Regions from separate parts of the Mesorhizobium sp. CO1-1-11 genome, predicted to be linked through region 2. Evidence: predicted binding sites of a transcription regulator. Region 2 holds the regulator's gene; the other holds the start of a gene.
What was found. Region 2 encodes LexA, which represses DNA repair genes until DNA is damaged. Its sites were predicted from a motif close to TGTTCNNNNTGTGTTCNG; they were not measured.

Region 1 (3,410 bases), on a different contig from region 2:
GAAGGATCACGCCGCGCTTTGCGCACGGGCAAAGGCTTGTGCCCAGCTCTCGAAAGTGGTCGGCGTGGCGTTGCGGATTGACGGTGCCTCAAGCGCCCAGCGTTCACCCTTGTTGAAACTCGCCGCCGTTTCGCCGAGCGCATCGGCAAAGCTCGGTGACAGGCCGTTGGCGATCATCCCGGCGCGCGCCTCAGTGAATGGAGCCGCCTTGTAAGTGACCTGCCTCCCCATCGCGCTGCCCAGGATCGCGGTGGCCTGCTCGAAGGTATAATAGCCTCCGCCATGCAATTCGATAACCCGCTCGCTTGGAAAGCGCGTGGCGTCCAGCAGGGCGGCGGCGCGCTGGCCGACATCGCTGGCAGCAATCAAAGGCATCGGCAGATCGCCACGGAACGGCGTCATGAAGATGCCGGAAGCGGCCTGCTGGACAAAGCCCATGCCCTTGGCGAAGTTCTCCATGAAGAATGAGGCGCGCAAAAACACCAGCTCGTCGAGGCCGAGCGCCGCCAGCCGGTCCTCCATCAAGGCGGCGCCAAGCGAAGTTCCCATCCTGAGATGGGCGTTGAGGCCGCTGAGCAGCACGACGCGGCGCACGCCTGACTTCGCGATCGCCGCCGCCAGCCGCGCGCCGACTTCATCTTCGAAGCGATGAACATCCGGCGCCGTGACGTCGAACGGAATCATTACATAGGCGCTGTCGGCACCGAAAAAGGCGGAGGCGAGCGCGTCGCTATCGTCAAGCGCGACACCCAGGCTGCGCGCCACGCCGCGCACAATATGCCCCCGCCCGGTCAGGACCTGGGCGACTGCCTTGCCAACCTCGTTGGTGGCCCCGATGACCACGACGGTTCTCGGTGTGCTGATTCCCCCGACGGCCTGGCTCATGACGTCCTCCTGCTGGCCAAGTTGCGATCTAACGATTTACTTTTGGAAGCACTTGACTGATGGAAAGAACGATGTCAATAGTAAAGTGATTTAAAAATGGAACCATAGAGATGTCAACGCGTGAAAGATCCGGCTGCCCGATCAGCCTGTCGCTGGAACTGCTCGGCGATCGCTGGACGCTGCTCATCATCCGCGACCTGGTCTTCGCCGGCAAAAAGCATTTTCGCGAGTTCCTGCAATCCGATGAAGGCATCTCCTCGCGCACATTGGCCGAGCGGCTGCAGACGCTGCAGGACGAAGGCATCCTCACCCGCAGCGACGACCCTAGCCACGGGCTGAAGGCGATCTACCGGCTGACCGAAGCCGGGATCGATCTCCTGCCTGTGCTGGCCACGCTCGGCGCCTGGGGCAGCAAGCACCGCAAGTCCGACGACAAGCTCGCCCGTATCGCCGACGAACTGTCGGCCGGCGGCGAGCCGGCGCTGGAACGGATGAAGGCGGCACTGCGGGCGGAGCATGTCGTCTAGGAAGTGGCGCTGCCTCCTTCTCCCCCGTGGGAAAAGGAGGCACTTTACGCGCCTCGGTTACGCCCAACGGACACCGATGCACCAAGGACCCAATTGACAACGATCTCTGTTTGTTCACTATAGGTTCCTGTCTATCAGCAATCGCGGATGAGCGGAACAGGATGGAAACGACGGCCACCATCCTGCATGCCGATCTCGACGCCTTCTATGCCTCGGTCGAGCAACTGCTCGACCCGTCGCTGCGCGGCAAGCCGATCGCGGTTGGCGGCGGCGTGGTACTCGCCGCCTCTTACGAAGCGCGCGCCTTTGGCGTGCGCGGCGGCATGCCTGGACGCAAGGCGCGCGAGCTTTGCCCGCAATTGATCTTCGTCGGCGGCAATTTCAGCCACTACCAGCGGCTGGGCGACGCGGCGATCAAGGTGCTCGACGATTTCACGCCGGTGGTCGAACGCATCTCCATCGACGAGGCCTTCGCCGATGTCGCCGGCTGCACACATCTGTTCGGCTCCCCGCGGGAAATCGCGACGGCGATCCGCGGCCGTGTGCGGGCCGAACTAGGCCTGCCGATCTCGATCGGCGTGGCTCGCACCAAGCATCTGGCCAAGATCGCCTCGCAAGTCGCCAAGCCAGACGGGCTGGTGGTGGTCGAGCCCGGCACCGAGCTTGCCTTTCTGCACGATTTGCCGGTCTCGCTGATGTGGGGCGTCGGCCCGGCAACCAGGGCGCGCTTGGCCGAGATCGGCGTCGAGACCATCGGCGAGCTGGCCCGGACCCACAGCGGCGCCCTGACCCGGCTGCTAGGCCCCGCGGCCGGCGAAAAGCTCGCGGCGCTGTCGTGGAACCGCGATCCGCGCAAGCTGGAGACGAAGCGCCGGGCGCACTCGGCCGGCGCGCAATCGGCGCTCGGGCAAAAGCCGGCCGTGGCGCGAGTGATCGTGCCCACACTGCTGCATCTGGCCGATCGCGTCGCCAGCCGGCTGCGCGCCAAGAACCGCCCCGGCCGCACGGTGACCGTGCGCGTGCGCTTTGCCGATCTCAGCGCCGTTACGCGCTCGATCACGCTGGAACAGCCGATCTCGGCGACCGCCATGCTGGCCGAGATCGCAGGGGATTTGGTGCGCGGCGTGCTCGCCGAGCATCCCCGGGAGAAAACGATCTCGCTGCTGGCGATCTCGGTCTCGCACCTGGAGGAGAGCGCCGAACTGCAGCTCGACCTGCCGCTCGGCCTCGCCGACGAGAAGCGCCGCCCGGGCAGCCAAAAAGGCCTCGCGCGCTTCGGCGCCGACCGCGCCATCGACAAGATCCGCCAGCGTTTCGGCAAACAGGCGGTCGGCTACGGTACGGTGGCCCTGGAAGCGGCCCGCTCGGTGCCCGACGCATTCAGGGAACTGGCGGAAAAGGAGCTTTGAATGGAAAAAGGGACTGTCCCCGACGGCGCGCCAACCGACACCATGGCGCGCTTCGCTACTGTCGGGCCGACGCTGCACCGACCCCATAGAGTTGCCCGCCTCCCGGCACGGCGCCTGTTTCCGTCCCGCCGCGCTCTGTAAACACAAGGCCGGAGCCCGGCACGAGATCGCGGATTGTGCGCGACGTAACGATCTCGCCCGGCAAGGCTTGGTCGAGCATCAGCACTGTTTGGTCGATGGCGGTGCCGGTTAAATCACCGTCTTGCTTTTCGCACTCGCCAATATGCACCGCGGCACGGACGCCGAGGCCAGATGGCTTCAAACCGTCGCGGATCGCCATGACGCATTGGATCGCCCGCGTCGGACGCTGGAAGGCAGCGAGGAGGCCATTCGCGTTGCGCCGTATCTCCCTGCCCTGGGCCAGTTGCACTTGATCGCAGATCGCGTCGACATATCCCCGCCTCAAATCCCGGCCATCGGGGGACGCAGATGGCGAGGTGATGTCCACGCAGAGAATGGTGACCAGCACACGCTCGCCGGGTGCCGCCGGCAAGGTGCCGCTGACAAACGACTGGATCTCATCGATCAG
Region 2 (3,410 bases):
TCATTTCCTCCCAGATTTGATCAGGGCCGCTTGGAAACGCGGCGGCTACGGCGATCATGGTGAGTCCGCCGGTCTGTGTCAAACATTATATATAATTGTTGCTGTGACCCAATATCATATATACTTTCGCCAGACGACGGATTGATCACCATGCGGGATGAAACGAGTTCCACAAAAACGGAAGCCGCCTATCAGCTGTTGCGGCGCGACATCCTGACCACGCGCCTCATGCCCGGCGCCCCGCTCAAACTGAGTGCGCTGCGCGGCACCTATGGCGTCGGCTGGACACCGTTGCGCGAAGCCCTGTCGCGGCTCGAGGCCGAACGCCTGGTCACCGCCATCAGCAATCGTGGTTTTGCCGTGGCTCCGGTGTCGCGGGCCGAGCTGGAGGATCTGGCACGCGCCAGGATGGTGGTCGAGATACCCCTGTTCCTCGAATCGATGGAAAAAGGCGGCAGGGAGTGGGAGGATGCCGTGGTCACCGCCTACTACCGGCTCTCGCGTTGCAAGACGGCGGTCGACGATCCCTCGGACGCGGCCGTCGACAGATGGGACGAGAACCACGAGGCCTTCCATGCGGCGCTGCTGAGCGCCGCCACATGCGACTGGCTGTTGCGGTTCCGCTCGACGATCTCGGATCAGCTGCGCCGGCATCATCGCTTTCTTGGTCTGGCGCCGACACTGCGGGCCGCGGCCGGCCTCAAGGATGGCTATGAAGAGGCAATCGAAGCGCTGCGCGAAGCGATTGCGATCGAACACCATACCGCGATCATGGAAGCGGCGCTCGACCGTGACATCGAGCGGGCCAAGGCGCTGATGACGGCGCATATCGGCTACACACTGCACGTCTATGTCCACAGCGAAGACAGCGGCGCTACCAGATACGCCGCTCGCGCCGGCAGCTTGAAGGCGGGTTCGGGATAACCTCAGCGACGCCTATTCGAACGCGCTGGCCGGTGCGCCGAACGCCCGGATCCATGGCCGCCCGAAGCTACCAATCGTTGGCATTTTGGTTTCGTTTCGTTCCGCGAATAATGGCTCCGCGAATTATACGTCCCCCCGAGGAGAACCTTCCAACTAGCTGATGCCAAAGCCTCGTCGGCGGATGGGCCACAGGCCATTAACCAAAACGATTTCAATGCGCCTGCCGATGGCGGAAAGGGCTGGTTGCTGCCCGCCGTCGCGGGCAAAAAACTTCCGACCCCTTAACAAATTCATTAAACTTTAAACGGTTGCAGAACACAACTGGAACAGATAGTGTTTGTTCTGGGTTTGTTTTTTCGATTCTGGTTCAACCTTTCGTTCAATGTCTTGGGGGCCGCCATGCTGACACGCAAGCAACATGAACTGCTGATGTTCATCCACGAACGGCTCAAGGAAAGCGGGATACCGCCTTCCTTCGACGAGATGAAGGAAGCACTCGATCTTGCCTCCAAGTCGGGGATCCATCGCCTGATCACGGCGCTGGAGGAGCGCGGCTTCATTCGCCGGCTACCCAATCGGGCACGCGCGCTGGAAGTGCTGCGGCTGCCGGACTCGATCGCGCCGGGCCTCAATGCGGCAAAGAAGTTCTCGCCAAGCATCATCCAAGGCAGCCTTGGCCAAGGCAGCGCCGGACGCCAGATCAGGCCGGCCGCTGCGCCTTCGCGCCTGCCCGCGGCCGGCAACGACGACGATGCGGTTTCAGCCGTGTCCATCCCGGTCATGGGCCGTATCGCCGCCGGTGTGCCGATCGATGCCATCCAGCATCAGACGCATTCGATCTCGGTGCCGCCGGACATGATCATGGGCGGCGAGCACTATGCGCTGGAGGTCAAGGGCGACTCGATGATCGAGGCCGGTATCTTCGATGGAGACACGGTCATTATCCGCAATGCCGACACGGCAAGCCCGGGCGAAATTATCGTGGCACTGGTCGACGAAGAGGAAGCGACGCTGAAGCGGTTCCGCCGCAAAGGCGCTTCGATCGCGCTCGAGGCCGCCAATCCAGCCTACGAAACACGCATTTTCGGGCCGGACAGGGTCAAGGTACAAGGCAAGCTGGTCGGGTTGATCAGGCGCTACTGAGCCGGCTTGCCATCGGGCTTGTCGGGTTTTTTGTACGGCGGCAGCCCCCTCGCCTCGCGTGAGAATTTTCGCTGTTCGTGCCAGGGCCGGTATGGTCCGTCGACGGCGAATGCGATCGCGGCCCGGGTCGTGGCCGACTGGGGATTGAAGAAGACGGCAGCGCTTCCCTTGCGGGCGAGCTGCCGTTTGGTGACGACGAGAACCAGTGGATTGTGGCAGACGTCATAGGCGGTTGCGTCATTGACGATGATCAGGTCGGCGAAAGCGCAGGCTTTCCAGGTGGTCTTGCGGTCCTCGACATAGGCAATGATCGCGCCGGAAGGGTGCCTGGCAAGGCACAGGCCTTCGCGGCAGTAGAAAGGCGATCCTGGCGGCAGGTCGGTGGGACTGGCAACATCGAATTGCCCGTCTGTCGTGTCGAACATTTCCGGTTTGACGATTGTTTCGGAGATCAGGGCGCGCTTCCAGTTGTCGGTTGCGAATTCGTTCGGACGTTCCTGGTTGACGGCCAGTTCGCCATTGCCGATCGGCAGCGCGACCAGCCGCGCATCTTCCGAGATCAGCACATCGGGCGCGCGCGTGTGCGACACAGTCAACAGGCCGGCAAGCGCGAATGGCAGCGCCGCGAACCGCAGCCATGTCGTCGCCATCGTCGCGATAACCAGCGCGACGGTGACCAGCAGCACGGATTGCTGCGAAATCAGCCCGACTCCATCGACCGGAGAGCGCTCCGATATCCACGCCGACACGGCGATCATTGCTGTCAGGCCCTTGCCCATAAGGTAGAGAGCCGGCCAATCCAGTCCGAATGGCATCAGCAGGGCGCTGGCGACGGCCAGGAACATCACGACCGACACGATCGGCATCACGGCCAGATTGGCGAACAGGCTGAGCGGCGATACCCGCTGGAAATGCCAGATGGCAAACAGTGCCGTGGCGCTGCCGGCGATAATGGACGTCATGGCCAATCCTCCTGTCGCCAGCAGGAATTTTCGCGTCAGGAATCCCGCCAGGGAACGCTTTGGCGGCGGTGGCCGCGTCTTTCCTGCATGGTGATCGGCCCAGCCGGCATAAGCGCCAACCAGGGCCGCGGTCGCGGCGAACGACATCTGAAAGCTCGGGCCGACAACCTCGTGAGGCGAGACCAGGATCACGGCGATCGCCGAGATCGCCAGATTGCGCATGGTCAGGGCAGCGCGATCGAAGAAGACGGCAATCAGCATCACCGCCAGCATGATGAAGCTGCGTTCGGCGGCAACGACGACACCGGAAATGATGAGATAGGCGGCGATCGAGAACAGTGCGGCGGCGGCCGCGTATTTCTTCACCGGCCGGCGCGCGGA

Region 1: dinB (DNA polymerase IV) is a predicted target of LexA. The motif match lies at 1,524-1,541, and genes of this name have one in related genera.

What each region holds. Positions count from the first base shown of each region.
Region 1 is NZ_JAIUHE010000005.1:46,941-50,350, forward strand. Features, by position in the region: gene LB554_RS06930 (NmrA family NAD(P)-binding protein) at 7-885, opposite strand; gene LB554_RS06935 (winged helix-turn-helix transcriptional regulator) at 996-1,412, shown strand; gene dinB (DNA polymerase IV) at 1,574-2,821, shown strand; gene LB554_RS06945 (alpha/beta fold hydrolase) at 2,877-3,410, opposite strand, start outside.
Region 2 is NZ_JAIUHE010000022.1:102,278-105,687, forward strand. Features, by position in the region: gene LB554_RS23960 (ABC transporter substrate-binding protein) at 1-1, opposite strand, end outside; gene LB554_RS23965 (GntR family transcriptional regulator) at 151-924, shown strand; gene lexA (transcriptional repressor LexA) at 1,324-2,067, shown strand; gene LB554_RS23975 (ComEC/Rec2 family competence protein) at 2,061-3,410, opposite strand, start outside.